Regions from separate parts of the Buttiauxella sp. AC038 genome, predicted to be linked through region 4. Evidence: predicted binding sites of a transcription regulator. Region 4 holds the regulator's gene; each other region holds the start of a gene.
The links. The regulator CRP, encoded in region 4, controls carbon source genes, mostly activating them, when cyclic AMP is high. The targets are predictions, from matches to a motif close to ATGTGANNNNNNTCACAT.
Positions count from the first base shown of each region.

Region 1: AC0IXI_RS00675 (PTS sugar transporter subunit IIB) is a predicted target of CRP. The motif match lies at 3,676-3,693, and genes of this name have one in related genera.
Region 2: AC0IXI_RS19730 (glycoside-pentoside-hexuronide (GPH):cation symporter) is a predicted target of CRP. The motif match lies at 2,650-2,667, and genes of this name have one in related genera.
Region 3: AC0IXI_RS22310 (PTS sugar transporter subunit IIC) is a predicted target of CRP. The motif match lies at 3,288-3,305, and genes of this name have one in related genera.

Region 1 covers NZ_CEEDCQ010000001.1:143,147-150,967, reverse strand. The annotation lists gene gorA (glutathione-disulfide reductase) at 1-778, shown strand, start outside; gene AC0IXI_RS00695 (SgcJ/EcaC family oxidoreductase) at 1,039-1,491, shown strand; gene AC0IXI_RS00690 (hypothetical protein) at 1,812-2,075, shown strand; partial or broken gene AC0IXI_RS00685 (glycine zipper family protein) at 2,156-2,486, shown strand; gene AC0IXI_RS00680 (LacI family DNA-binding transcriptional regulator) at 2,570-3,526, opposite strand; gene AC0IXI_RS00675 (PTS sugar transporter subunit IIB) at 3,822-4,136, shown strand; gene AC0IXI_RS00670 (PTS sugar transporter subunit IIC) at 4,149-5,474, shown strand; gene AC0IXI_RS00665 (PTS lactose/cellobiose transporter subunit IIA) at 5,506-5,808, shown strand; gene AC0IXI_RS00660 (carbohydrate porin) at 5,994-7,373, shown strand; gene AC0IXI_RS00655 (STY4199 family HEPN domain-containing protein) at 7,515-7,821, opposite strand, start outside.
Region 2 covers NZ_CEEDCQ010000001.1:4,161,277-4,169,097, forward strand. The annotation lists gene AC0IXI_RS19720 (glycoside-pentoside-hexuronide (GPH):cation symporter) at 62-1,462, shown strand; gene AC0IXI_RS19725 (glycoside hydrolase family 43 protein) at 1,473-2,429, shown strand; gene AC0IXI_RS19730 (glycoside-pentoside-hexuronide (GPH):cation symporter) at 2,769-4,202, shown strand; gene AC0IXI_RS19735 (glycoside hydrolase family 43 protein) at 4,195-5,742, shown strand; gene ampE (beta-lactamase regulator AmpE) at 5,812-6,666, opposite strand; gene ampD (1,6-anhydro-N-acetylmuramyl-L-alanine amidase AmpD) at 6,690-7,226, opposite strand; gene nadC (carboxylating nicotinate-nucleotide diphosphorylase) at 7,309-7,821, shown strand, end outside.
Region 3 covers NZ_CEEDCQ010000001.1:4,716,848-4,724,668, reverse strand. The annotation lists gene rpoC (DNA-directed RNA polymerase subunit beta') at 1-2,415, shown strand, start outside; gene AC0IXI_RS22320 (PTS lactose/cellobiose transporter subunit IIA) at 2,505-2,822, opposite strand; gene AC0IXI_RS22315 (PTS sugar transporter subunit IIB) at 2,826-3,134, opposite strand; gene AC0IXI_RS22310 (PTS sugar transporter subunit IIC) at 3,424-4,776, shown strand; gene AC0IXI_RS22305 (6-phospho-beta-glucosidase) at 4,769-6,082, shown strand; gene AC0IXI_RS22300 (GntR family transcriptional regulator) at 6,072-6,803, opposite strand; gene AC0IXI_RS22295 (SIS domain-containing protein) at 6,908-7,821, shown strand, end outside.
Region 4 covers NZ_CEEDCQ010000001.1:403,154-410,974, reverse strand. The annotation lists gene AC0IXI_RS01900 (ABC transporter ATP-binding protein) at 1-16, shown strand, start outside; gene AC0IXI_RS01895 (LysE family translocator) at 51-650, opposite strand; gene AC0IXI_RS01890 (hydrolase) at 713-1,729, shown strand; gene AC0IXI_RS01885 (YheU family protein) at 1,731-1,949, shown strand; gene AC0IXI_RS01880 (phosphoribulokinase) at 2,063-2,941, shown strand; gene AC0IXI_RS01875 (OsmC family protein) at 2,962-3,366, opposite strand; gene crp (cAMP-activated global transcriptional regulator CRP) at 3,682-4,314, shown strand; gene AC0IXI_RS01865 (YccS/YhfK family putative transporter) at 4,504-6,588, shown strand; gene argD (bifunctional acetylornithine/succinyldiaminopimelate transaminase) at 6,592-7,812, opposite strand.

The DNA.
Region 1 (7,821 bases), 260 kb from region 4:
AACCCATCTGTTCGTGCGCCAGCATGCGCCGCTGCGTACTTTCGACCCACTGATTGTGGAAACCCTGTTGGAAGTGATTAACACCGAAGGCCCAACGCTGCACACGCAAGCGGTGCCGAAAGCGGTGGTTAAAAATGCCGATGGCAGTCTGACGCTGCAACTGGAAGATGGCCGCTCTGAAACGGTGGATTGCCTGATTTGGGCGATTGGCCGGCAGCCAGAAACCGACAACTTCAACCTGGCGGCAACCGGTGTGAAAACCAATGCCAAAGGCTACATTGAAGTCGATAAATTCCAGAACACCAGCGTGCCGGGCATTTATGCCGTGGGCGATAACACCGGTGCTGTAGAACTGACACCTGTCGCAGTTGCAGCGGGTCGTCGCCTGTCTGAACGCCTGTTTAACAACAAGCCTGACGAACATCTGGATTACAGCAACGTGCCAACCGTGGTATTCAGCCACCCGCCAATCGGCACGGTCGGTTTAACCGAGCCACAAGCGCGTGAGCAGTACGGCGACGATAACGTGAAAGTGTATAAATCATCTTTCACTGCGATGTACACCGCAGTGACTTCGCACCGCCAGCCATGCCGCATGAAACTGGTGTGCGCCGGCCCGGATGAGAAGATTGTCGGTATTCACGGCATTGGTTATGGCATGGATGAAATGCTGCAAGGCTTTGCGGTGGCACTGAAAATGGGCGCAACCAAGAAAGACTTTGATAACACCGTGGCAATTCACCCAACCGGATCTGAAGAATTCGTTACCATGAGATAACTAATCTCGAAGTCATCGAATCTAAAAAAACTGACTGTAACAGGTCAGTTTTTTTATGTGTTTTTTCCAGGAACACTATTCAGTTAAAAGTTGATTCATTGCGGTTTCAAGCCATCGGAACGCTTGTTTTTGCCACCCTTTGAATGATTTACGTAGGTTATAGTAATGAAATGTAACTATACATAAATCATATTGTATACCCACATTGTTATTGGTAGTTTGGTTAACAAGAAAAACACAGCATAAACAAAGGGATAATAATGAAAAAGGTACTCGGTATTGTCGGTTCACTGCTTCTTGTTTCAGGCTCTGCAATGGCTACCACAGCGCCTGACTGCGTCAAAGTGGACAAAGCGCAGATCGAAGGGTTGTTTGATAAATGGAACGATTCCCTGCAAACCGGCGATGCTAAAAAAGTAGCAAATAATTATCTGAGCGATGCCGTATTGCTGCCGACTGTTTCCAATAAAGTCCGCCTGACTGATGCCGAGCGAGTTGATTATTTCGAGCACTTCTTAGAGAAGAAGCCGTTTGGCAAAATTGACAGCCGTACTGTGCGACTGGGTTGTAATAAAGCGGTAGATGCCGGGACTTACACCTTCACCTTCGCTGATAAATCCAAAGTCTCAGCACGTTATACCTTCACTTACGCGTGGGATGGTAAAGAGTGGAAAATCTCTACCCACCACTCTTCTGCGATGCCAGAAGCATAAAAACGGGTAGACAGTCCCGCCAGTATTTCAGTTGAAGCCTCCGCCATGCGGGGGCTTTTTCTTTGCGTGATCATTCAAAAAATAATGAAAGATGAAAGAATTTGCAGCAAAGAAAAGAAATAAAGCTCTAATAATCAAAAACGCTAACTCATTAATTTTCATATATATATGAGATGAAATTAAAGGAAGTGCAAATAAAAATATAATTTAATTTATTTGCTTACATTTAGACGTAACTGGCAGAACTATACTATAAATCTTATGACCGTTTGAATTGAGATATTCATTTCGCACATTTTTTACCCCCTAGGATTTACCTCATGAATAATAAATCATCGATACTATTGGGTGTTCTGGCTGGTGTAATTCTGCTGTCGACTTTTTCTATCAGCAATGCCAATGCCACTCAACAAGGCCAGCAACGACGCGAAGCGCGCGACACTCGCCAGGATACTCGTGAGGACTCTCGCCACGAGAAGCGTGAATGCGTTACAAGTGATGATAAAAGCAATCATGATTGCCGCCAGGACAAACGTCAGAATAAACAGAATGGCCGTGAAGAAGCTCGCGATATTAAATATTAAACAGATCGTTATCTATTCAGAATAGAATATTTGTTAGGCACATAACATTGCGTATCTTTATGTCCAGGAGAACTCTTTTTTTGAAAAAATATATCCCAGGCTTGTTACTTTTAACCTTCGCGTTTTCAGGCAATGTATTTGCTATTGATAAAACATCTGGCGGTGCATTAGCCGGTGCTGCAATTGGTGCAGCAACAGGCAAAGACGTGAAAAGTACGGTAGGTGGTGCAGTTATCGGTGGTGGTACCGGAGCCATGTTTAAACACGGAAAAACAGGTAAGGCCGCTCGAACTGGTGGTGCAATTGGTGCCGCAGTGGGGGGTTGGTGCAGCGGCAACCGGCAACAGCGTGCTAAAAGGTGCCGCAGTTGGTGCCGGCGGTGGCGCTCTGATTGGTGAAGCGACGCATTAATCCACTGTTTGTCTAAGAGAATATTCAAAAATCCCGGCATCGTTAGATGCCGGGATTTTTAGTTTCTGGTCTTTGTAGAAAGTTTACTTTCTACCGGCCATGTCAGGAATAATCAGATCCCCACGCAGCACGTTCGAACCCAGTGCACTTTTGGTTTTCTCGGTCAGCCACGCAACAATTCTTGCCGCCATCGCATCCATGGAATACTCAATGGCCGGAATAGTCGGAATGCCTGGCAAATGCAGTGACCCGGCGAGGCTAAACACCATAATGTCTTTCGGCACGGATTTATTAAACGCCTGCAACTGCGGAATAATGCGCTGCGCTTCTTGCTCGTCGGCCACCAGTAACGCATTGAAATTCAGCGTGGTGCTGTTATTGAGCAGCACTTGCAGCGCAACCGAAGAAGAGGTTGAGTCCATAAAAATCAGGTTACGGTTAAACGGCAGGAAATTGTTTTCCAGCGCACGTTTGTAACCCAGCAGGATTTGGTCAACGGAACCGCATGAGTCAGGGTTAATCACGGCAATCTGCCTTCTCCCCTGTTTAATCAGATAATTACAGGCAGTTTCCGCAGCAAATGCGTGATCAAACTGAATGCTGTTGCTGGAGTCGACATCCACACAATCCACCAGAATGACATTCTCATGGCTGATATTGAGCGGGAAACGGGCACCGATAACCAGCACGTCATCGCACAGGCCGCAGGTCAGCTCATCAAGCGCGTGCAACACCTCGGTTTTGCTATTGGCAAAACGCAGCAACAGGTGTTTTTGATGCTGGCTAAGGTGTTTCTCCAGCGCGTACAGGTAACCCGTGGTCTGGTTAATATTGTCCTGCGCACAAATCACGCCAATACAGCCCGTTGACTGGCTAAGTAAGGATTGCGCGATAACATTCGGCCGGTAATGCAACTCTTCCACCGCTTTAAGCACAGCCAGACGGCTTGCTTCTTTCACCCCACGAGATCCACTCAATACCCGAGATACTGTGGCTTTAGACACCCCAGCCAAACGCGATACATCATTGATTGTAGACATCATTTTCCTTTATCAGGCTCTGGCTTATGCCTGTCATCCTAAATACAGCCCTGGCTCACATTCTAACCAGTTTTAAGTATAGTCGTTTCGGTTTTCTATGGAAACCGATTTTCCGCATGATGTCCAAACCGCACCTCAACCAGATAATTTTGTGATGACGATCCAATAAGTAAAGCCTATAAACGCTGGATGTTGACGAGTATCACAGATCGGTCGGCTGCGGATGGAAAACGGTTTCCATAAAGTATCAAATCATTTCCGCAATACTTTATTTACATTTTGAGGATGAATGTTAATGGTCAAGATCATGTTGTGTTGTTCTGCCGGAATGTCCACCAGCCTGCTGGTCAGAAAGATGCTGAGTGTAGCGGAAGAGCGGGGAATGCCTGTTGAAATAGAGGCTTACGGTGTCGCTGAATTTGACGTGCAGTTTCCGCGCTACCAGGTGGTGCTGCTCGGGCCACAAGTGAAATATATGTTAAGTACGCTTTCAGAAAAGACCGCCTCTCACGGCATTCCCGTTCAAGCCATCGATATGATGGATTACGGCATGCAACGTGGCGATAAGGTGTTGGATTATGCTCTGTCGCTTATCGAAGCGGCTCACTAAAAGGGTGTTCATATGAGTTCGCTATATCAATCTATGGTGACGGTGATTGAGCAATCTATCACCCCGCTGGCGGGTCGTCTGGGGCAACAAAAGTACGTTATCGCCATTCGTGATGGGTTCACCGCGGCCCTGCCGTTTATGATCATCGGCTCCTTTATGCTGGTGTTTATATTCCCGCCTTTCTCGGCCGATACCACCCTTGGCTTTGCCCGCGCATGGCTGGATTTTTCACAGACTTACCGTGAACAACTGATGTTGCCGTTTAACCTAAGTATGGGCGTGATGACGTTCTTCATCTCTGTCGGGATTGGCGCAAGTCTGGGGCGGCAGTTTAATCTCGACCCGGTGATGTCCGGTTTGCTGGCCTTTATGGCGTTTTTGCTGGTTGCTGCACCATACGCTGATGGCAAAATCTCGACTCAGTACCTTTCAGGCCAGGGTATTTTCACCGCGCTGATTACGTCGATTTACTCCACGCGTATTTACGCCTGGCTTAAAGAGCACAAAGTCACGATTCGTCTGCCAAAAGAAGTGCCAACAGGCGTTGCGCGTTCATTTGAAATTCTGATCCCGGTGGTCGTGATTATTGGCACGCTGCACCCGCTGAATTTATTCATCGAAGCGCAAACGGGCATGATTATGCCGCAAGCGATTATGCACCTACTGGAACCGCTGGTTTCCGCATCGGATTCCCTGCCCGCTATTTTGTTGTCTGTGTTGTTGTGCCAGATTTTCTGGTTCTCAGGTATTCATGGCTCGCTGATTGTTACCGGCATCATGAGTCCATTCTGGATGACAAACCTTGCTGCAAACCAGACTGCGCTTGCCGCTGGTGCTGCATTACCACACATTTACCTGCAAGGTTTCTGGGACCACTATTTATTGATTGGCGGCGTCGGCTCCACTCTGCCATTGGCGTTCTTATTACTGCGCAGTAAAGCCACGCACTTACGCACCATTGGTAAAATGGGCATCGTGCCAAGCTTCTTTAATATCAACGAACCGATTCTGTTCGGTGCGCCCATTATCATGAACCCGTTGTTATTCATTCCTTTTGTTTGCGTACCGATGGTCAACGCCGTTCTGGCTTATACCGCCACAAAACTGGGTTGGCTGGCGCAAGTCGTTTCCCTGACGCCGTGGACGACACCCGCTCCGATTGGCGCTTCATGGGCAACAAACTGGGCCTTTAGCCCGGTGGTGATGTGCTTGATTTGCATGGTCGTTTCCACCTTGATTTATCTGCCATTCCTGCGTGCTTATGAGCGTTCATTGCAGAAAACATCCGTGGAAAACGAAGCGCGTTCACCTTTGACAGAAACGGCTATCAGCAATTAATAATCGCCGTCTAATAAATCTGGGAAAAATGATGATCGAACTAGAAGAAGCCGTCATGGAAATTATTATGAATGCCGGGCAATCACGCAGCCTGTGTTTTGAGGCACTGCATTCTGCGCGACAGGGAAATATTGAAGAAGCCAAACTGCTATTACATGAAGCTGATGGTTACGCCCGTGAAGCCCATAAGATGCAAACTAAATTGATTGAACAAGATGCCGGTGAAGCTAAGCAACCCATGACATTAATTATGGTGCACGCGCAAGACCATTTAATGACATCCATGCTGGCACGCGAACTTTCGAACGAAATCATTCATCTTTATCAACGCTAAGTATTACGTAAAAACAAAAACTATTTAACCTCTGGCACGGAGAAATAATTACGTAAATAATTTTAATTAAGTCCAATCCGATGAAAGTATAAAAATATAAATATGCTTTGGCCATAGAGTCACCTCTATTAATCCAGAGCAGGATATTTATTGTCTGAAAAATAAATTACTAAATTGAGATTATAATGAAATTAATTAAACAGCTTCCATTAACAATGGCGGTCATCGCCGCGCTTTGCCCAATTTCTGTACTCGCACAAGAACCAATGACTCAAGAACAGATCGATCAAATAGTGGCGAAAGCAGTCGACAAAGCACTGGCCGACCGTGATGCGAAAATAGAAGCGGCACGACTCAATAGAACCGATACCCTGGTTACGCCGCAAGTTCCCACTACGCCAGATAAGGCTGTTCCGTTGGGGCTTAAATTTACCGGTTATGCGCGTTACGGTGCGCATTTCCAGGCAGGCGATCAAAAATACATTGGCGTTGACGGTTCCTATAACGGCTCCTCCGCAATTGGTCGTTTAGGTAACGAAGGCAATGGCGGCGAATTCCAGCTCACCAAAATCATAAAAGCCGATAACGGAGCCATCTGGGACATCGGCGTGATGATTGACCACTGGGGTGATGAAGTTAACCTGAAAAAAGCCTACGCGGGAGTCACAAATCTTTTTGAAGCACAACCAAATGCCTATTTCTGGGCGGGTCGTGACTTCCATCAGCGCCCACAACAAGGCATCAACGACTACTTCTGGATGAACCACGACGGACAAGGTGCCGGGGTGAAAAGCCTCGATCTCGGCTTTGCTCAACTGGACATGGCGGCCGTTGCTTCGGTGGAGCAGTGTAATCCTGAAATGATTGAAGATGGCGGCAACCCGTCACGTATCTCTTGTACTGGTGGCTCCGGCACTGGTGATAAAGGTAACTACGCGGCAACGTCAAAACTGCATGGTATCAAATTCGGCCCAATCGATTTCGAGCTGTATGCCAACTATGGTTTTGACTCCAAAGCCATTGATAGCGACGAACGTTCCAAAGCCTGGCAAGCCGCGGTGGTGTTAAGCCACACCGGTGAAAATAGCCTGAACAAAATTATTGCCCGTTATTCTGACCACTCGGATAACAGCGTTTATAACAAAACCAATGGCCTGCATACCGTGTATACCAGCTTCGAAGGGAACTATAAGTTCACTCAGCAAGCGCAGGTGGAATATCTGTTGGCCTTCCACGATTACGATAATGACGAGCAAACGCTCGATAACCGCCGCAACTACGGTGCCATCGTTCGCCCGATGTACTTCTGGAACGACATCCATTCAACGTGGCTTGAAGCGGGTTATCAGCGCGTAGATTACGAGAATGATGGTGATAACAAAGGCTGGAAACTGACGCTGTCGCAGAACATTTCTATCGCGATGGGGCCTGAGTTCCGCCCAATGCTGCGCTTCTACGTTACCGGCGGCCAGGTGGAGAACAACCACACCACGCGTGTCGCAGGGCAGGATAATACGCAGCTTGATTCGTTCAACGTAGGCGCTATGTGGGAAGCCTGGTGGTAAATTCAAGCTGCGTCTGCGTTGGCTGCGCTCGCTCACCCCGGTCACTTACTTGAGTAAGCTCCCGGGGACTTATTCGCTTGCCGCTTTGATGCCGCTCGAATTATTTGGGATATAACACGAATAATGCGGTGGGGACGTTCCTCACCGCATCGCGTCATAAATTGCTTTTTGAATTTCCAATGTGCGTTTTTCTTCTGCCTGGGCGTTTTTATTTTGTTGCTGCGCACTCAGCCGTAGTTTCGCGCGATCCAACTCTTCTTTCTGGCGTTTAATGGCTTCAGGTGCACTGCAAAAAGTGACCAAAAACTGTTTCCGTAGTGAAGTCAGGCTTTGCCCGTCGTGCATCGCCTGACTCATGGTTCTGATCATGCGCCGGCATGGCCGGTCTTCATCCATCTGCGATCGGTACTGCAGCAAAGTATTGAGCGCGTCGCGGTAATCACCCGCT
Region 2 (7,821 bases), 3.8 Mb from region 4:
CACGCAAATTTCCTCCAATAGCTCAATACTCTTGTCCATATTCTGGTCAGGAGCATTTTCTATGGAAAGCAGCACATTATCTGTGAAAGAAAAGATTGGCTACGGAATGGGGGACGCCGGATGTAACATTATCTTTGGTGCCATTATGTTGTTTGTTAATTATTTTTATACGGATATTTTTGGCCTCGCCCCGGCATTAGTGGGTGTTATGCTGCTTTCAATCAGGGTGATTGATGCAGTAACGGACCCAATAATGGGTGCCATCGCTGACAGAACACAGAGTCGCTGGGGACGTTTTCGTCCATGGATTTTATGGATGGCAGCGCCATTTGCCTTCTTCAGTTACCTGATGTTCACCACGCCTGATTGGGCTTATAGCAGCAAAGTTATCTATGCCTTTGTTACCTATTTCCTGCTCTCTTTAACCTATACCGCAATTAATATTCCTTACTGCTCACTTGGCAGTGTGATTACCAACGATCCGAAAGAACGCGTGGCCTGCCAGGCTTATCGCTTTGTTATGGTTGGTATTGCAACGCTCATTCTTTCGCTTTCTCTGCTGCCGATGGTTGACTGGTTTGGTGGCGGCGACAAAGCCAAAGGTTATCAAATGGCGATGGGCGTTCTTGCGGTACTGGGCATGTGTATGTTCCTGTTCTGCTTCACGACCGTCAGAGAGCGTGTTCGTCCGGCAGTGCCTAGCAATGACGATCTCAAAGCTGACCTGAAAGATGTCTGGAAAAACGACCAGTGGGTGCGCATTCTTCTGCTGACACTGTGCAACGTCTGCCCGGGTTTCATCCGTATGGCGGCAACCATGTACTACGTCACTTGGGTGATGGGCCAAAGCACCAGCTTCGCGACATTATTCATTAGCCTCGGCGTAGTCGGCATGATGGGTGGCAGCATGTTAGCTAAAGTGCTGACTGACCGTATCTGTAAACTCAAAGTGTTCTTCTGGACCAACATCGTGCTGGCCATTTTCTCCAGTGGTTTCTACTTCCTCGACCCGCACGCCACGACACTGATTGTTGTGATGTATTTCCTGCTGAACATTCTTCATCAGATCCCTTCCCCACTGCACTGGTCACTGATGGCCGACGTAGACGACTACGGCGAGTGGAAAACAGGCAAACGCATCACCGGCATCAGCTTCTCCGGTAACTTGTTCTTCCTGAAGCTGGGGCTGGCGATTGCAGGCGCAATGGTTGGCTTCCTGCTTTCCTGGTACGGCTATGATGCCGGTGCCAAGCAGCAAAGCCCTGAGTCAATTAACGGTATTGTGATGCTGTTTACCATCATCCCAGGCGTTGGCTACCTGATTACCGCAGGCGTTGTGCGCTTGTTGAAAGTTGACCGTGAATTAATGCAGCGCATTCAGGCAGACCTTGAAAAGCGCCGCATCAACTATCGCGAACTGAATGAATATCACGACAGCAAACCTGTTGAAGCCAAACTGTAAGGAAAGCCCTATGAATCAGGAGCAATGGCCTAATCCATTTATTGAGCAGCGCGCCGATCCGTTTATTTTGCTGCATGAAGATTACTACTACTTTATTGCGTCAGTACCAGAGTACGACAGGCTGGAGATCCGCTGCGTACGCACAATAAGCGAGCTGCCAGATGCACAACCTACCGTGGTATGGCGCAAACCCAATCGTGGCCCAATGAGCGAACTTATCTGGGCACCAGAGCTGCATCATATCGACGGTAAGTGGTACATCTATTTCGCCGCCACCCACACGCAGGAACTGGATCAGTTAAATATGTTCCAGCACCGCATGTTTGCGCTGGAATGTGCGGATGCAGACCCGCTCACCGGGAGATGGGTTGAAAAAGGCCAGGTAAAAACGCAGTTCGACAGCTTCTGTCTTGATGCCACAACCTTTAAACATCAGGGCAAGCAATGGTATTTATGGGCGCAGAAAGATCCTGATATTGCAGGTAACTCCAATATTTATCTTGCCGAGCTGGAAACACCCTGGGCCATCAAAGGCACGCCGTTGATGTTAAGCAAGCCGGAGCTGGACTGGGAATGCAGAGGTTTTCTGGTTAACGAAGGTCCAGCGGTTGTGGTTCATGGCGATAAGCTGTTTGTCAGCTATTCCGCCAGCGCCACCGATGAAAACTACTGCATCGGCTTGTTGTGGATCGACCTGAATGCCGACCCAACTAACCCTGCTAATTGGCATAAATCGCCACAGCCAGTGTTTGCCACCAGCTACGAGAACAAGCAGTTTGGGCCGGGCCACAACAGTTTTACCAAAACTAAAGACGGGAAAGATGTGCTGGTGTATCACGCGCGAAACTACACGGAAATTGAGGGCGATCCTCTGTATGACCCGAATCGCCACACACGCCTGAAAACACTCGAATGGGATAAAAACGGTATGCCGGTGTTCGGCATACCGCCTGCAGATAATCGTTAGAATTCCCAATGCCCTTCACTTTGAAGGGCATTTTTTTGTTTAAACAATTCTATTGTAGGTCGGATTAGCTTAGCGATATCAGTAATTAAGCCAATGAAAAAAATGTTGAGTGGTGCTAATCCTTATCCACCTTACAAAAACTCTTCAGTGGCCTTTATGCGCAATCTGGTGTTTTTTGGTTTTAAAAAGGTGATAGCTGTCAGACCAATTTATTCTTGTTATGTGACAACTTTCTCAATCGGCAAAAAACATAACTCCTGGAGCAAATATCACAATAGCGTAATAAACCATCAGTCCATAGAGTGAGTAAATAACACACTCAATGCCTGGAGAAATAAAATGAGTACAGCAAGGAAACTCTCCGTTGCGGAAAAAATTGGCTTCGGTATGGGCGATGCCGCATGCGGAATAGTTTATTCCTCAGTCACCATGTTTTTAACGTATTTCTATACTGATATTTACGGACTATCCGCTGCCGCAGTGGGAATAATGTTTCTGGTTACCCGCGTTCTTGATGCAATTACCGACCCACTTACCGGATTGGTTGCCGATAGGGTACACACGCGCTGGGGGCATTTCCGACCATGGTTAATTTGGTTTGCAATTCCTTATGCGGTGCTGGCGGTATTAACCTTCAGTACACCGGATTTTGGTGAATCAGGAAAGCTGCTTTACGCTTATATTACCTATACATTATTAATGCTTTGCTACACATTTATTAACATTCCGTATTGCGCACTGGGTGGCGTGATTACCACCGATGAAAAAGATCGTTTATCTGCCCAATCTTATCGCTTCACTATTTCGTCACTCGCCGGATTAGTTGTTTCTGTCGCAACATTATTTTTAGTTGACTGGCTGGGTAAAGAAAATAAACAATTCGGCTTTCAGGCAACCATGGCGATTATGGGAACACTCGCCGTCATCATGCTATTTTTCTGCTTCTTTAGCACCTCTGAACGTGTTCGCCCAAAAGTCGAAACTAACAGTAGTATGATGGATGACCTGCGAATTTTACTGGCGAATGACCAGTGGCGTATCGTGGCAGTGATCACCTTTTTCTCAAGTATGGCAGGCGTAATGCGCAGTGCAGCAACATTGTACTACGCTACTTACTTGATGCTCGGCGGCATCGAAAGTGCTGCTGGAACCGCGATGAAATCCGCATTTGTTTCCACAAGTGTGGTTGGCACCATTATCGGCAGCATCGCCGCAGGCTATTTGGCACAACGCTATCGTGCTGTATCATTATTTAAAAATATTAACTTATTGCTGGTTGTTATCGGTGTGGTGATGTTCTTTGTTCCACCAACCTGGCTTGCTGTTGTATTCCCACTTTATTTCCTCGTCGGCTTCTTCCACCAAATGTATCAACCTTTCAAATGGAATATGATGGCTAACGCGGCAGATTACGGCGAATGGAAATTTGGTCGCCGAATTACAGGGCTATCGTTCTCCGGAAACCTATTTGCATTAAAAATGGGCATGGCCGTTGCTGGGGCATTTGTCGGTTTCTCACTTGGATGGTTCGGTTATCAGGCGGGTAATCCAACGCAAACAACGCTTGCTACCAATGGCATTATTGGTTTATTAACCATCGGCCCGTCTATTTCCTATCTGGTACTCTACTGGTTAAGCCGTTTCTATATTCTTGATGACAAAATGATGAACCAAATTCAGCGCGATCTCGCTCATCGTGAACAAGTTGAAGAAATTAACACCCCAGCAGTTACACCAGCTTTAATTTCCAAAGGTGCTAATAATCATGGTTAATATCACAAATCGCCCTGGATATTACAAAAACCCAATTATCCATGCAGATTATTCAGATCCAGATATTGTGCGCAAAGGCGATGATTTTTATATGGTTTCATCGAGCTTTAACCATTTTCCCGCGCTGCCCATTCTGCATTCGAAAGACTTAGTAAACTGGAAAATCATCAACCACGTATTCTCTCACTTTGATAACAATACTTACGACACCATGCAGCCGGGAAAAGGTGTCTGGGCACCGTCGGTTCGCTATCACGATGGAAAGTTCTGGGTATTTTTCAGCACGCCAGATGAAGGCATTTTCATGTCGTTTACGGAAGATCCTTATGGAGAATGGAGCGCGCCACACTGCGTGAAAGCCGCAAAAGGCTGGATTGACCCCTGCCCGCTTTGGGATGAAGACGGGCGAGCCTGGCTGGTTCATGCTTTTGCCCACAGTCGTAGCGGCAGAAAACATCAGTTGCAGTTACTTGAGATGTCGCCGGATGGCCGTTCGATCCTGAACGAAGGGCGAGTTATTTACGACGGAGCGCTGGATCAGCCGACGATCGAAGGGCCAAAGTTCTACAAATGCAACGGCTGGTATTACATCTTCGCGCCTGCTGGAGGGGTTGAAACCGGCTGGCAATCAGTATTGCGCGCCAAAAATCTGCAAGGCCCATGGGAAGCCAGAGTGGTTTTACAACAAGGAGAAACTCAGATTAACGGCCCGCATCAGGGCGGTTTTGTTGAACTCGATAACGGCGAATGTTTGTTTGTGCATTTCCAGGATGCCGACCTTTATGGACGTATTGTGCATCTACAACCCATGCGCTGGCTGGAAAATGGTTGGCCGATCATTGGCGAAAACCAAACGGCTGAAGGAATTGGACAGCCCGTAACTGAACATCGCCTCCCTTCAATCGCAAAAGATCCGCAGGGTAATGAAACGCCGCAAACCAGCGATAGCTTTGCCGAAGGCCGCCCAGGTTTACAGTGGCAATGGCAGGCTCATCCCCAGCAAAAATGGCTACAATCCGCCACAAATACGCTGGCACTAACCTGCCAGATAATGCCGGAATACCAGGGCGAGCAGGCGTTGTACGCTCAACCAAATCTGCTATTGCAAAAATTTCCTGCACGTGAGTTCAGCGCAACCACCAGACTAGAGGCGGCGTTCGTTCAACCGGGCGAACTCAGTGGCCTGATAATTTACGGCGAACGCTACGCAGCGCTGGCGCTTGAGCAGTATGAAGGAAAGCGCAAAATTACGTTTATATCCGCCTGGATGAGCGATACCGGGGTACTTCATCAGCAACAACGAGATATTGCCGACTGGCCGCAAAACACGCCACTTTGGCTAAAGGTGGATGTAAAACCTGGCGGAATTTGTCATTTCAGTTTTAGCGAAAATGGCACTGACTGGCAAAGCGTCACGCCTTGTTTTGCTGCAGGAAAAGGTAAATGGGTTGGCGCAAAAGTGGGGATTTTCGCCGCCTCACACCAGGCAGTAGCACAACCAGGAGTGGGTTTTTATTCACACTTTACTATCGAGGTTTAAGATTGAGAAACCCGGTGGCGCAACGCTTGCCGGGAATCCCTTTAAATAAAGAACCTTCAATAGAGAGCATTAAACCAGAGTGCCGTAAATAGTCAGCAACGCCACCACCACCAAAATCACCAACGACGTTTTCTTCGCCATCGAAACCGCCGCCTTCGGCGTTTTGATTTTATCGAGATGCGGCTCTCGGGCTAGCGAATACTGAGCCAGCCTGGTCAATACCTGATATTGCGAAGTATGGCGATCGGCTAACGATGCAAACCACGCAGGAAGCGCCCTTTCTCCATGTCCCAGTAGTGCATATGCCACACCAAACAGACGCACTGGCACCCAGTCCAGCACATGTAAAATGGTATCAATACCGGAATGCAAACGCTCTTGCGGAGAATGATGGCGCGCAAGCCACGTCTGCCACGCGCGCAAGAATGCATAACCCGCAAGCGTTACCGGCCCCCACACACCGCCGACGATAAACCAGAAAAGTGGTGCGAGATAAAAACGAAAGTTAATCCACAGCAGCGCATTTTGCAGCTCTTTCAGATACTCACGCTCATCACAATCAGGTGGAACACCGTGAATCAGCGTCAGTTCACTCGCCATCGCATCGCGCGCGTGACTATCGCCATGGCTCACAGCCTGCAAATACGCATGGTAATGCAGTCGAACCTGGCCTGCGCCAATACACAACACGCCGAGTGCAATCCAGAAAACGAGCAGTGGCACGTTGAAGAACAAACCTTGTAACGCGCGAATACAGAGGAAAACCACCAACATACATAGGGCAGTCATCAGAATAGTACGTAATAACGAAAAGTTTTTTACTCGCCGGAAAAGCGCTTCAAGGCGGTGATCTAGCTGCCAGTGTTCGCCCAGCTTAAATAACCGTTCCCAAATCATCACCAGCAGTAATGTAAACAGCGTCATTCCATCTCCTTATTCGGCGTTACCTATACCGAGTGGCGAAAACGCGACCAGTCGAATGCAGGACCAGGGTCGGTTTTACGCTCCGGTGCAATATCGCAATGTCCCGTCATATGGTCAGCAATTGCCGGATAAACCTTCACCAGTAGATCTGTAACCGCGGCAAGCTGTTGATATTGCTCATCAGTATAGGGCAGCGTATCTGTCCCCTCCAACTCAATACCAATCGAAAAATCGTTACAGCGTTCACGGCCCTGATACAAAGAAACCCCTGCATGCCAGGCGCGTTTATCAAAAGCAACATATTGAACGATTTCGCCATCACGACGAATAAGACAATGTGCTGAAACTCGTAAATGTGCGATACCCGCGAAGTACGGATGAGCTTGCGAATCAAGTGTTCCGGTAAACAACGCATCAATCCATGGCCCACCAAATTCGCCTGGCGGTAAACTGATGTTGTGCACCACCAATAAGGAAGGTGTTTCATCCTCTGGTCGGCAATCGAAATGTGGGGATGGGACATGTTTAACACCCACCAGCCAGCCGTCTTTTAGCTGCATCCACGGTCTCCTTAGAGTGGTACTTGAGGTCGCATCAATGTAGCATGTTTCGACATTAACTAAGCCATTTCGGAGTTTTATCATGCCTCCTCGCCGTTATAACCCAGACCGCCGACGTGACGAGCTTCTCGACCGTATTAACCTTGATATTCCAGCAGCTGTTTCTCAGGCTTTGCGTGAAGATCTTGGTGGTGACGTCAACCCCAATAACGATATCACTGCGCAGCTCCTGGATGCAGATCACCGTTCACATGCCGTAATCATCACCCGTGAAGATGGCGTGTTCTGTGGTAAACGTTGGGTCGAAGAGGTTTTCATCCAGCTTGGCGGGGATGTCAAAGTGACCTGGCATGTTGAAGATGGCGATCTCGTTGCCGCTGACCAGCCACTTTTCGAATTAACTGGATTATCACGCGTGCTATTAACTGGCGAGCGCACCGCGCTTAACTTTGTGCAAACTCTGTCTGGTGTGGCAAGCGAAGTGCGCACCTATGTTGATTTGCTTGCAGGCACAAACACGCAATTGCTCGATACCCGTAAAACTCTGCCGGGCCTTCGTACCGCGTTGAAATACGCAGTACTGTGTGGCGGTGGT
Region 3 (7,821 bases), 4.3 Mb from region 4:
CTGAACACTTGTTATCGTATTCTGGGTCTGAAGCCTACGGTAATCTTTGCTGACCAAACGATGTACACCGGCTTTGCTTATGCAGCGCGTTCAGGTGTATCCGTTGGTATCGATGACATGGTCATCCCTGCGAAGAAAACTGAAATCATCTCTGAAGCGGAAGCTGAAGTTGCTGAAATTCAGGAACAGTTCCAGTCTGGTCTGGTAACAGCCGGCGAACGCTATAACAAAGTCATCGATATCTGGGCTGCGGCGAACGATCGTGTATCTAAAGCGATGATGGACAACCTGCAAACTGAATCCGTTATTAACCGTGACGGCGTCGAAGAGCAGCAAGTTTCCTTCAACAGCATTTACATGATGGCCGACTCCGGTGCTCGTGGTTCTGCAGCACAGATTCGTCAGTTGGCAGGTATGCGTGGTCTGATGGCTAAGCCAGATGGCTCCATCATCGAAACGCCAATCACCGCGAACTTCCGTGAAGGTCTGAACGTACTCCAGTACTTCATCTCCACGCACGGTGCTCGTAAAGGCTTGGCGGATACCGCACTGAAAACTGCGAACTCCGGTTATCTGACGCGTCGTCTGGTTGACGTTGCACAGGACTTGGTTGTTACCGAAGACGATTGTGGCACCCTCGAAGGTATCACGATGACTCCGGTTATCGAAGGCGGCGATGTTAAAGAACCACTGCGCGACCGCGTTCTGGGCCGTGTAACGGCTGAAGATGTGATCAAGCCGGGTACTGCAGACATCCTGGTAACTCGTAACACGCTGATCGATGAGCAGTGGTGTGACGTGTTAGAACTTAACTCTGTTGATAGCGTGAAAGTACGTTCTGTTGTTGGTTGTGAAACCGACTTCGGCGTGTGTGCACACTGCTATGGTCGCGACCTGGCTCGTGGTCACATCATCAACAAAGGTGAAGCTATCGGGGTTATCGCGGCACAGTCCATCGGTGAACCAGGTACTCAGCTGACGATGCGTACGTTCCACATCGGTGGTGCGGCATCTCGTTCGGCTGCTGAATCCAGCATTCAGGTTAAGAACAAAGGTAGCATCAAGCTCAGCAACGCTAAGTCGGTTGTGAACTCCGCCGGGAAACTGGTCGTCACTTCTCGTAACACCGAGCTGAAACTGATTGATGAATTCGGTCGTACTAAAGAGAGCTATAAAGTTCCTTACGGTGCGGTAATGGGTAAAGGTGATGGCGAGCAGATTGCAGCGGGCGAAACCGTAGCAAACTGGGATCCGCACACCATGCCAGTCGTCTCTGAAGTAAGTGGTTTCATCCGCTTTACTGACATGGTCGACGGCCAGACCATTACTCGTCAAACTGACGAACTGACAGGTCTGTCATCTCTGGTTGTTCTGGATTCTGCAGAACGTACCGCGGGTGGTAAAGATCTGCGTCCAGCACTGAAAATTGTTGATGCTCAAGGTAACGACGTTCTGATCCCTGGTACAGATATGCCAGCTCAGTACTTCCTGCCAGGTAAAGCGATTGTTCAGCTGGAAGATGGTACTCAGATTCACTCTGGTGACGCGCTGGCGCGTATTCCTCAGGAATCAAGTGGTACCAAGGACATCACCGGTGGTCTGCCACGCGTTGCTGACCTGTTCGAAGCGCGTCGTCCGAAAGAGCCAGCTATCCTTGCTGAAATCAGCGGGATCATCTCGTTCGGTAAAGAAACCAAAGGCAAACGCCGTCTGGTTATCTCTCCACTCGACGGCAGCGATGCTTACGAAGAGATGATTCCTAAGTGGCGTCAGCTGAACGTGTTCGAAGGCGAAGTTGTAGAACGCGGTGACGTTGTTTCCGATGGTCCAGAATCTCCGCACGACATTCTGCGTCTGCGTGGCGTGTATGCTGTGACTCGTTACATCACCAACGAAGTGCAGGACGTTTACCGTCTGCAAGGCGTTAAGATTAACGATAAACACATCGAAGTCATCGTGCGTCAGATGTTGCGTAAAGCAACCATCGTTAACGCTGGTAGCTCTGACTTCCTGGAAGGTGAGCAGGCTGAATACTCTCGCGTCAAGATCGCTAACCGCGAACTGGAAGCGAACGGCAAGATTAACGTGTCCTTCTCACGTGATCTGCTGGGTATCACCAAAGCCTCTCTGGCAACCGAGTCCTTCATCTCCGCGGCATCGTTCCAGGAGACAACTCGTGTGCTTACCGAAGCAGCTGTTGCGGGTAAACGTGACGAACTGCGCGGCCTGAAAGAGAACGTTATCGTCGGTCGTTTGATCCCAGCTGGTACCGGTTATGCGTACCACCAGGATCGTATGCGCCGTCGTGCAGCGGGCGAAGCGCCAGTTGTACCTCAGGTCACCGCAGCGGATGCAACTGCCAGCCTGGCAGAATTGCTGAACGCAGGTAATCTGGGCGGTAACGATAACGATTAATCGTTAGAGACGCCAAAAACAAAAACCGCTCGAAAGAGCGGTTTTTTTATGCCTGAAATCTGAAGCGTTAAAACTGAAAGAAATAAAAATCAGTTAGCTAGCGGCAGGCGGCGATACAGTTCAATCATGTCTTCTGCTAAATCCTGAATCACCATCGCGTTCATCAGGTGGTCCTGGGAGTGTACGGTAATCAAGTTAACCGGCAGTTTGCCAGTGCCTTCATCTAACCCGATAAGTTGGGTCTGAATTTTATGCGCATGTTTCACAAACTCACGAGACTCTTCCATCGCTTGTTGAGCTGCTACGAAATCACCTTTACGGGCCATTTGCAGAGCTGTCAGTGCCTGGCTGCGCGCGCTACCGGCATTAACCAACAATTCCATGATAATCGTTTCTAAATCTTCCACGTCTTATGACTCCATCATTTTCAAAGCTTTCTCGAGCACAACATCGCCTTTCATCATGCCGTAATCCATCATGTCGATAACAGCAACCGTTTTACCCATCGGCTCTGCAATCGCCTGTAGCTTAGCGTGTTCGTATTTAACCTGTGGACCCAGCAGCACGATATCGGCGGTGTCGATATTGTCTTTAAATTCTGCAACCGGCACTGCCTTGATTGAGACTTCAATACCTTTCTTCTGAGCGGCGTCCTTCATACGTTGGACCAAAATGCTAGTCGACATACCCGCTGCACAACACAAAACGATATTCTTCATAGATCTGCTCTCAGTGTCCGTTGGATACACAGATAATTATCCGTGACGCCCCGGTACAACAACCGCTTTGCAGTGATTGTGTGTGAGGTGTCACAAAAGAAACTTAGATGGACTGAAACCGGTTACATTTTGCGTTTCCCTGATCGCTTGCGATTGTGGAGCTGCTCACAAATCCCGCTTAATCCTGGCAAACCTCATTGTGCTTCATTGACAGAAAACCCTGAACTACATAGTCTTTAATTAAGTGGTATATACCACCAACATCAGAACCAGCACAGTGAGCCACAACATGCAAAATTTCACTGCTTTTATGGAAAGAAAAATATTGCCCCTGGCAATGAAGATTGAAGGGAATGATTATCTCTCGGCTATTAAAGATGGCTTCATTCGGATTATGCCATTTCTCATTATTGGCTCTTTCTTTTTACTGATAGCCAATTTGCCAATCCCTGGCTATAACGAATTTATTACTCGTATTTTTGGTGAGAAATTTATTGGGCAGTTAAATTATGTCCTGGATGCAACCTATTCTGTAATGGCATTACTTGTGGTCTTGAGTACCAGCATTAGCCTGGCAAAACGTTGGCAACTTAATGAAATATCCTGTGCGCTTATTTCTCTCGTCAGTTTTTTGATTGTCACACCTTATAAACTTCCGCAAGAAAATGGTGGGGTAATCAGCGATGTCATTCCAACCTTCGCGCTGGGTGCTCAGGGTTTATTCCTTTCACTGATTGTGACGGTAACAGCAGTGCGCTTGTATCGTTTCCTCAACCACCCGCGTTTGACAATTTCTATGCCATCGAGTGTTCCTCCTGCGGTGGCAAATAGTTTTAGCTCATTAATTCCATCATTTCTTATCGTCGTGGCATTTTGGCTGATTCGCTTATTATTCGAAGTGACTCCGTTTGGCACAGCGCAAGAGATGATTTTTAAGGTGCTGCAAGCGCCGATGATGCAGTTGGGCAATACCTTGCCATCACAAATGGTGGCGGAGTTTTTTGTCAGTTTCTTCTGGTTCTTTGGTTTGCATGGTGATTCTATTGTGACCGCTATTATGGGCCCAATCTGGCGCTCATTAACGCTTGAAAATATGCAAGCCATGAAGCAAGGCTTGCCACCAGTCAACATCATTACTCAACAGTTCCGCGATGTGTTTTTAATTTGTGGTGGTACAGGATTTACCCTCGCAATGTTACTGGTGATGTTGTTTCGGGCTAAAAGCAAGCGCATGCGTGAAATAGCGAAACTCGCTTCGCCGGCCGCCATTTTTAATATCAACGAGCCGATAATATTCGGTGTGCCTATTGCCCTAAACCCGCTGCTATTTATCCCCTTTATCATCGTTCCGGTTGTGCTATGCGTAATAACCTATAGCGCGATGGCTTTTGGCTGGTTGCCACTGACATCCGGTCTGGAAATACCCTGGACTACGCCTATTTTTATTAGCGGTTTTTTAATTTGCGGCTGGAAAGGCATGCTCTTTCAGGTAATTAACCTCGTAGTCGCAATGACAATTTATTACCCATTCGTTATGACGCTGGATAAGCAATATCTGCGAGAAGAAAACGAACAGGAAGAAAGTATCGTCAATCAGGATGAAATAGTCCTGGAGTATAAAGAAGGATTGCGTAATGAATAAAAAATTAAAGATAGTGACTATCGGTGGCGGTAGCTCTTATACGCCAGAGATTATCGAAGGTTTTATCCAACGCTATGCCGAAATGCCAATTAGTGAAATCTGGCTGGTGGATGTCGAAGCCGGTCGTGAAAAACTGGAGATCGTCGGAAATCTGGCAAAACGTATGGTCGAGGCGGCTGGCATTGACTGCCAGGTTCATCTCACGCTCGACAGACGCGAAGCGCTGAAAGATGCCGACTTCGTCACAACCCAACTGCGGGTGGGGCAATTAGACGCGCGTATTAAAGACGAACGTATTCCCTTGTCACACGGGCTAATTGGCCAGGAGACAAACGGTGCGGGCGGGTTGGCTAAAGCACTACGTACCATTCCTGTGATTCTGGATATCTGCCGCGACATGGAAGAGCAGTGTCCGGATGCGTGGCTGATTAACTTCACCAATCCGAGTGGTATCGTCACCGAAGCAGTTATCAAACACAGCAAAATTAAATGCGTCGGGCTATGTAATTTATCCCAGTCAATGCAGCGTATGGTGGCAGAAATTCTCGGTGTGGATAAATCTCGCTTCTTGCTGCAACTCGTTGGCTTGAACCATTTCCTGTATGGCACCCACGTCTATATGGATGGTAAAGATGTCATGCCAGACGTGCTGAAAAATCTCAAATATGACAGCGAACACAAACCGAAAAATATCCCGGATATTCCATGGCTTCAGGAACAAATCCAACATCTTGGCGTGATCCCATGCCCTTATCACCAGTATTACTACGCCACCAGTGATGTGCTGGAAAAGCAGCTTCAGGAATTTGAAGAACATGGAACGCGTGGCGAAGTGGTGCAAGCGGTCGAGCATGAGTTATTTGAGCTTTACAGAAACCCGCAGTTGCATGAAAAACCAAAACAGCTCGAGCAGCGCGGTGGGGCGTATTACTCCGAAGCGGCCTGCGAGCTAATCAGCGCAATCTATAACGACAAAAATCTACTGATGACGGTCAACGTGCGTAACAACGGCGCGATTCGTTCACTGCCGGATAACGTCGCCATTGAAACGACTTGTGTTATTGGGCGTTACGGTGCGATTCCGCTTAATAACGATCCGTTGCCTGCCACAGTTTCAGGTTTAGTTTCTCTGATGAAAGCCTGGGAAGAAATGGCGGTGGAAGCAGCGGTAACGGGTGACTACGGCGCAGCTTTGCAAGCGCTAACCCTTAATCCACTGGTTCCTTCGGGCAAAGTTGCAAAAGTGGTGCTTGATGAATTACTCGAAGCACACCGCGAATATCTGCCGCAATTCTTTAAGGGATAAGGTTTTTACGGCTGCGCATTCTAAAGAGGTCGCCGCGGTTGTAACTCCAGGAGTAGTTAAACACCGTGCCGTCCTCAAGCCAGGTGCTCTCTTTGATGTGCAACATGGGTGAATTAACGGGGATATCGAGCAGGGCTGCCATCACATCGTCAAACAGGCTCGCTCCTACCATGGAGTCTGTGCCACCGATTTTTTGTTGGCACTTCTGTTCGATAAAGGCGTACAGCGAGTGGTTTTGCAGCACGTCGTCGTCAATGGCATCGACAATCGCTAACGGAATGTAGCTGTCCTCGACCAAAACTGGAGTGCCGTCGAACAGGCGAACGCGGCGGATAGCATGAACAGGTTCGTTTTCAGGCACGCCAAACTGGTTGGCAAGGTATTCACCGGCAGGTTGCTGCACATGGTAAATCAGGCGGCTGGTGATGGCGACTTTGCCACTGAGTTCTTTCGTTACGCCCAGCGCACTGCTTTCTCCATTCGGGTTGAGCAAATACACCGGTGGTGCAAAGGCGCGATTTACGTAGGTACCTTTGCCGACCACTTTTTTAACCAGGCCTTCTTGTTCCATATGGGCAATGGCTTTTTGCACCGTCGCACGCGTGACCTGGTAAGTTTCCGCCAGCTCGCGTTCAGAAGGGATCAGGGAGCCAACCGGGTATTTTTGGTTCTGAATATCGCGTTTAAGGGTATCGCGAATAAGGATGTATACCGGTTTCATGGTTCCCCCGATAGGGTTGTTAATGAATTGGAATAGCGCGGAAGTCGGCATGCTAAAGCACTTCTTCGGCGTGGCGCAAGTTTCATAACAGGTGGAAAATAAACATGTTAAATCATAATGAAGCTTACTGGCAGCAAAAGGGAGCCAGTTTGACCGTAGAAGCCATCGTGGCTCAGCCCCGTTTGTGGCAAGAAGGACTTGAACGTGTCAAAGCACATGAAGCTGAGATTCAGGCATTCTGGCGCAAAAGTGATACCGACACGCGAATCCTGATTACAGGGGCGGGTTCCTCGCTGTTGGCGGCACAGGCGAGTGTGAACTGGTTGCGTAGTATCGTACCAAATCAAATTGAAGTGGTACCGGCAACCGATCTGGTGCTGATGCCTGAAAGCCTGCACAACAATACCGTATTAGTGTCGGTGAGTAGCTCGGGTAACACGCCGGAAACAGTGAAAGTTGTGGAGCGAGCACTCGCCGCTAACCCGAAATTGCGGCATCTCAGTGTCACTAACAACGCCAGCAGCCGCCTTGCTCAACTTGCACAGCAGCATTGCGAAGGGCTGTTTATCCCGGTACCAGAAGGTACTTCTAACGGCAGTTTTGCGGCGACCTCCGAGTTCACCATTCCCCTTTGGTATTTGATGTTGCTGGTGGCTCCTGCTGGCTGGTCTGAAGCCGAAAAAGTGCTGCCAGTTTTGCAGCGCGGCATGAACCATTTTCTCAACCACTATGCTGCTGATATCGAAAAGTGGGCGGCAGAGTCTCGCAACAATGTGGTAGTCGTCGGTTCTCTGTCGCTAAAAGCCGTAGCCTGTGAAACCAGCCTCAAACTGCTGGAAATGGGTAACGGAAAGGTGATGACGGCCTGGCATTCAATGCTGGAATTCCGCCATGGGCCAAAGCTCATTATCAATCGTGATGCCACGCTTATCGGTTATCTTGCCGCACGCGCCGAAATCAACCGCTATGACAGTGACATGATGGCGGAACTGACCCGTGAGCGAAGCGCCACAGCGCA
Region 4 (7,821 bases):
GATGCAGGCCGAATGACTATTTGGCCTCACTAAAAGTGAGGCCAAACGACTCAATGCCAAATCAGCAGCACGCACGCAGCCGTCAGCAATCCCATAAATACGTTGAAGATTGTCCAGGCGCGGCGGCTACGAAGCAATGTGCCAATCATGCTGCCAAAGGCAATCCAGATGATGCCTGCGACAATGTTAACCAGTGCAATACCAATACTGATTAACACAACCGAGTGCAGATACTGGGAACCTGCAAGGCTGAAACTTGCTACTGCGCCTAGCGCCATCAACCATGCTTTAGGGTTGATAACCTGTAATAAACCGCCCTGCCAGAAAGGAATCGGTTCAGGTGGCGGTGCATCCGTTTCCAGTTTTTCATAGGTTGCGGAGCCGATTTTCCAGGCCAGCCATAATAGGTAAACACTCCCGGCAATCTTCAGGATAAGGTGCAAAGCTGGATATAAAAGGATTAAGCTACCGACGCCAAACGCCACCAGCAATAGAATGCATTGCATTCCCAGCATAATGCCTATCATCAATGGTATGGTGCGCAGGAATCCGTAATTCGCCCCGGATGAAGTGAGTAGCATATTGTTTGGGCCAGGTGTGATAGCAGCAACCCAGAGAAAGCCCAGCATTGAGAAAAAAAGCGTTTCCATGAAATGGGTGTTCCACACCCCGTAAAGTTAATTAGCAAACTAAATGAAACTAACAGTGTGATATGGCTACGACAAGTCCCGCAGTATTGAATTTTAATCACGAAGAAGATGAGCAATTTCGTCCGTTGAAGGGTGTGAGTAATCCACACCTGCAAACCATGCTTCCGCGTTTGATTCGCCGTCGCCTCAATTTCAAACCTCACTGGCAGCGTCTTGACATGCCAGACGGGGATTTTGTCGATCTTGCCTGGAGCGAGGACCCGCGCCAGGCAATGCATAAACCACGGTTAGTCGTTTTTCATGGACTCGAAGGTAGCCTGCACAGCCCATACGCTCACGGTTTAATCGAGGCCGCCAGCAAGCAAGGCTGGTTAGGCGTGGTAATGCATTTCCGTGGTTGCAGTGGTGTACCTAATCGCATGAAGCGTATCTACCACTCCGGTGAAACGGAAGATGGAAGTTACTTCCTTAACTGGCTCAGTACCCGTTATGGCAAAGTGCCAACGGCGGCGGTCGGTTTTTCTCTCGGCGGCAACATGCTCGCCTGCCTGATGGCAAAACAAGGTGCCGATTGTACGCTTCAGGCCGGTGTAGTGGTTTCAGCCCCTCTGATGCTTGAACATTGCAGCGCACATATCGAAAAAGGCTTCTCACGCGTTTATCAGCACTATCTTTTAAATCTGCTGAAGAAGAATGCCGCACGTAAGTTAAGAAGCTATCCGGGCACACTCCCGGTAGATATGCGTCAGCTTAAAGGAATGCGTCGTCTGCGCGAGTTTGACGATTTGATTACCTCAAAAATTCACGGCTTTGCTGACGCTATCGATTATTACCGCCAGTGCAGCGCTATGCCGCTGCTGCCACAAATCAAAACGCCGACGCTCATCATCCACGCAAAAGATGACCCGTTTATGGATCACCATGTGATCCCCGATAAAGCTATCTTACCTGCCAATATCGAGTATCAACTCACGCGATACGGTGGGCATGTTGGGTTTGTGGGTGGCACGTTACGGCGCCCTGAAATGTGGCTTGAGCAACGTATCCCGCAGTGGCTGTCTCAATTTTTGGACCAGTAATATGATGATTCCCTGGCAAGATCTGCCTCCCGAAACGCTTGATAATCTGATTGAATCCTTTGTATTACGCGAAGGCACCGATTATGGTGAACAAGAGCGTTCACTGGAGCAGAAAGTGGCCGATGTTAAGCGCCAGCTGCAAAGTGGTGAGGCTGTGCTGGTATGGTCGGAACTCCATGAAACGGTAAATATTATGGCTCGCGGGCAGTTTCGCGGCTAAGCGTTTAACTTCTATACTGCATAATAAAACCACCCTCACCCAGCTATCTCCCTGAGGGTGAGGACCAGCCCTTACTTACACACACTTGCTATCACCCATGGAGTTGTTGCCTTATGTCAGCCAAACATCCGGTTATTGCCGTAACAGGTTCCAGCGGCGCGGGAACGACAACAACCAGCCTTGCCTTCCGTAAAATCTTCCAGCAACTCAATTTACGTGCAGCGGAAGTCGAAGGTGACAGTTTCCATCGTTTCACTCGTCCTGAAATGGATATGGCTATTCGTAAAGCACGCGACCTGGGGCGCCATATCAGCTATTTCGGCCCGGAAGCCAATGACTTTGGTTTGCTTGAACAGACGTTCATTGAGTACGGCAGAACCGGGCAGGGTAAGTCACGCAAGTATCTACATACTTACGATGAAGCCGTACCCTGGAACCAAATCCCCGGAACCTTCACGCCATGGCAACCATTGCCAGAACCCACTGATGTTTTGTTTTATGAAGGTTTGCACGGCGGTGTAGTTACGCCACAGCACGATGTGGCTAAGGCCGTCGATTTGCTGGTTGGTGTAGTACCGATTGTGAACCTGGAGTGGATACAAAAGTTAGTGCGCGATACCAGCGAGCGCGGGCATTCCCGAGAAGCGGTAATGGATTCTGTGGTTCGTTCTATGGACGACTATATCAATTACATCACACCGCAATTCTCCCGCACCCATATCAACTTCCAGCGCGTTCCAACTGTTGATACGTCTAACCCATTTGCGGCTCGCGGCATCCCTTCTCTGGATGAAAGTTTTGTGGTGATTCATTTTCGCGGGCTGGATGACATCGACTTCCCGTATTTGCTTGCCATGCTGCAAGGGTCGTTTATTTCCCACATCAATACTTTGGTGGTGCCGGGCGGCAAAATGGGTCTGGCAATGGAATTAATTATGACGCCGCTCGTTAAGCGACTGGCGGAAGGGCGAAACATTAATCAGGGCGGCTAATCACCGCCCTGTTTTACACACTAAGCATCAATCACTTCATAGCTATGAGTAACGTTGACCGCTTTTTCAAGCATCAGTGCTACAGAGCAGTATTTCTCAGCAGAGAGGTCTACTGCGCGGGAAACTGCAGCATCTTTTAGCTCTTTGCCTGTCACGATGAAATGCAGATTGATGTGCGTAAACAAACGCGGAGCCTCTTCACGGCGCTCAGAGGTCAATTTCACTTCGCAGTCGGTCACGGCGTAGCGGCCTTTTTGCAAAATAGAAACTACGTCAATTGCACTGCAACCGCCAACGGACATCAGCACCATTTCCATTGGGCTTGGTGCTTTATCACCAGAATTGCCATCCATAAGGATCTGGTGCCCTGAAGCGGACTCGCCCAGGAAGGTAAACCCTTCAACCCATTTCACTCGTGCCTGCATGCTGCTTACTCCTGTAGAAAAATTACCTTTCAGAGTACGCAGATTCAGCAAATCTGGCAACGGAAGGCGACATGCGTCAAGCTGAAACGAGACAACAGGAGACACTTGCCAAAAGCTATGCTAAAACAATCCAGATGCTACATCGATACATTGACGTAATGCATGTATGCAGAGGACATCACTAATTACAGGCAGCAAGAATGACTTGCATGCCATCTCCCCAAGGTGGGGAATATTCTAATTACTTGCAACGCCAGACAGGATGTTTAGCGTCCTGTCGTTGGTAGCCAGTTATAAAACAGAGGATAACCGCGCATGGTGCTTGGCAAACCGCAAACAGACCCGACTCTCGAATGGTTCTTGTCCCATTGCCACATTCATAAGTATCCATCGAAGAGCACACTCATTCACCAAGGTGAGAAAGCAGAGACGCTGTATTACATCGTCAAGGGCTCTGTGGCTGTTCTGATTAAAGATGAAGAGGGCAAGGAAATGATCCTCTCCTATCTAAATCAGGGCGATTTCATTGGTGAGTTAGGGCTGTTCGAAGAAGGTCAGGAACGTAGTGCCTGGGTTCGTGCTAAAAGTGCCTGTGAAGTGGCTGAAATTTCTTATAAAAAATTCCGCCAGCTGATCCAGGTCAACCCAGATATTCTGATGCGCCTGTCTTCACAAATGGCTAGCCGTCTGCAAGTTACATCTGAGAAAGTGGGTAATCTGGCATTCCTGGATGTGACTGGTCGTATCGCGCAGACGCTGCTGAACCTGGCTAAACAACCTGATGCAATGACCCACCCAGACGGTATGCAGATTAAAATTACCCGTCAGGAAATCGGTCAGATCGTGGGTTGCTCTCGCGAAACTGTTGGTCGTATCTTGAAAATGCTGGAAGATCAAAATCTGATCTCCGCTCACGGTAAAACGATCGTCGTATACGGCACTCGTTAATCTCCGTCTAAAAAATGGCGTGTTGCTTCATAACACGCCTTTTTTGTCTCTACACTTCCCTCACTTGCTCTAAATAATTCATGTTGCAGGTAGGCGGTAAGCTCAGGAATCCCCAGGAGCTTACTAAAGTAAGTGACTGGTGTGACTGAGTACAACCAACAACCCTGCAACTTGAAGTATGACGAGCAAATGTGGCGACGGCTGATCTACCATCCTGAAGTTAACTACGCACTGCGGCAAACGCTGGTGCTGTGCCTTCCGGTGGCAGTAGGTTTGCTCGTCGGCGATCTCCAGTCTGGCCTGCTTTTCTCGTTAGTTCCTGCCTGTTGCAATATTGCGGGCCTTGATACTCCACATAAGCGCTTCTTCAAACGTCTGATTGTTGGCGGCAGCCTTTTTGCCATCAGCAGTCTGATCATGCAGCTTTTATTACTTTATACCTCCGTACCGTTGCCGGTGATATTGGTCGTGATGGCGCTCTTGCTTGGGGTCACGGCAGAAATCAGTTCCTTGCACGCTCGTCTGCTTCCCGCATCACTCATTGCTGCCATATTTACACTCAGCATGGCCGGAAATATGCCGATTTGGAAACCGATGGTGCTGTATGTCTCCGGTACGATTTGGTACGGCGTATTTAACTGGTTTTGGTTCTGGATGTGGCGCGAGCAGCCGCTGCGGGAATCATTGAGCCTGCTCTATCGGCAGTTGGCAGATTACTGTGAAGCAAAATACGGCATGCTGACTCAACATACCGATCCGGAAAAAGCGCTCCCTCCTCTGCTGGCTCGTCAGCAAAAAGCGGTGGATCTCATTACCCAATGCTACCAACAGCTTCATATGCTGGCGGCAAACCAGCAAAACGGCTACAAGCGTTTGCTACGTGCATTCCAGGTAGCACTGGATTTGCAAGAGCACATCTCGGTAAGCCTTCACCAACCAGCTGAAGTTCAGAAGCTCGTCGAGCAAAGCCATGCAGAAGCGGTTATTAGATGGAATGCTCAGACCATCGCGGCGCGCTTACGCGTACTGGCTGACGACATTCTTTACCATCGTTATCCACAGCGTTTTACGATGGAAAAACAGATCGACGCCCTTGAGAAAATCGCCCGTCAGAATCCAGATAACCCGGTTGGGCAATTTTGCCATTACCACTTCAGCCGTATCGCTCGCGTGCTACGCACCCAACGCCCGCTGTATGTCCGTGATTTAATGGAAGACCGGCAACGCCGTTTGCCACTGTGGGCGGCATTGAAAAGTTATTTATCGTTGAAGTCAGCGGCGCTTCGCAACGCAGCAAGATTGGGTGTGATGCTCACGATAGCCAGTCTGTTGGGTGCATTTTTACATCTGCCCAAGCCCTACTGGATTTTAATGACGGTAATGTTCGTGACGCAAAACGGCTACGGTGCCACACGAGTTCGTATTCTCCACCGTTCGGCGGGCACCATTGCAGGCCTTGCCATTGCAGGTATTGCGCTTCACTTCCACTTCCCGAAAAGCATTGCTCTGGGCGCGATGCTGGTCATTACGCTGGTGAGCTATCTGTTTATTCGCAAAAGCTACGGCTGGGCGACGATAGGCTTTACGGTGACCGCCGTTTATACCCTGCAATTGATAACATTAAGTGCCGAGCAGTATATCGTCCCTCGCCTGATAGATACGTTGCTAGGCTGCTTGATAGCCTTTGGCGGCATGGTGTGGCTGTGGCCACAATGGCAGAGTGGCTTGTTACGCCAGAACGCCCACGATGCGTTGGAAAGGGATCAAAATGCAATTCGCCTGATTCTCAGTAATGACCCCGAACCAACGCCGCTCGCTTATGAACGTATGAAGGTCAACCAGGCACATAACGCCCTGTTTAACTCCCTGAACCAGGCGATGCAGGAACCTGGGTTTAATTCGCATTATCTGGCGGATATGAAACTGTGGGTGACGCACAGTCAGTTTATTGTCGAGCATATTAACGCAATGACGACTTTGGCTCGCGAACACAATATGTTGACGCCAGATCTTGCCCAGCGCTATTTGCAGTCATGTGAAATTGCGCTGCAACGATGCCAACAGCGGCTTCAGTATGATGGGCCTGGGGAAACCAATGATGCGAATATTCTGGACCCGCTAGAAGGGCTTCCAAACGGGCCATTAAGTACGATGGAACAGCATTTGCAGAGGATACTGGGCCATCTCAGCACCATGCATACCATATCTTCGGTTGCATGGCGTCAACGGCCACATCACGGAATCTGGCTGAGCCGCCTGCGGCGCTCAGATTGATGATTATCCGTTAACGATCTTCGCAACGGCTTTGGCAAAGCGCGCCATACCGTCAGCGATATCGGCACTTTCCACAATCAACGCCGGGGCAAAACGCATCACATCTGGCCCGGCGTTCAAAACCATCACGCCTTCCTGTGCTGCCGCATACAAAAATTCACGCGCGCGCCCTTTGTATTGTGGCTTTAGCTCGGCACCAATCAATAAACCCATGCCGCGAATATCGCTGAACACGTCGAACTGCTCGTCGATTTGTTGCAAATGCTTGACGAATTGCTGGCGTTTTTCCGTGACGCCATTCAGCACTTCAGGCGTGTTGATGATATCAAACGCCGCGCCCGCGACTGCGCAGGCCAGAGGATTGCCGCCGTAGGTTGAACCGTGTGTACCGACATGAAACGCCGAAGCAATTTCCTGAGTCGTCAGCATCACGCTGACCGGGAAGCCACCGCCAAGAGCCTTCGCGCTGGTCAAAATATCTGGCGTCACACCGTAATGCATATAGGCGAACAACTCGCCGATGCGCCCCATACCACACTGCACTTCATCAAATACCAATAAGGCTTTGTGCTCATCACAAAGGTCACGCAAGCCTTGCAAGAACTCTGGCGTTGCCGCCGTAACGCCACCCTCACCCTGAATCGGTTCGACCACGACCGCGCAGGTATGGTCGTCCATCACGGCTTTTACCGCATGCAAATCATTAAATGGCACATGAATGATGTCAGCTGGTTTCGGGCCAAAACCATCGGAATACTTCGGTTGCCCACCCACTGAAACAGTAAACAGAGAACGACCATGGAAGGCGTTATGGAAAGCGATAATCTTTGTTTTATACGGGCTATGGCGGGTCGAAGCGTAGTAGCGAGCCAATTTAAAGGCTGTTTCATTCGCTTCGGTGCCAGAGTTCATAAACAGCACGCGTTCAGCAAAAGTGGCGTCAATCAGCTTGCGGCCAAGTCGTAGAGCGGGCTCATTGGTGAAAACATTACTGGTATGCCATAGCGTTTCACCCTGGCTTTTTAGCGCTTCAACTAAAGCTGGATGGCAGTGACCTAGCGCAGTAACAGCAATCCCACCTGCGAAATCCACATATTCTTTCCCTTGTTGATCCCATACGCGGCTACCTTTGCCTTTTACTGGGATAAACTCTGCCGGTGCATAAATCGGCAAAATAACTTCATCGAAAGTTGCGCGGGTAATTGCTGATTGTTCAGTTGCCATTTATTGCCC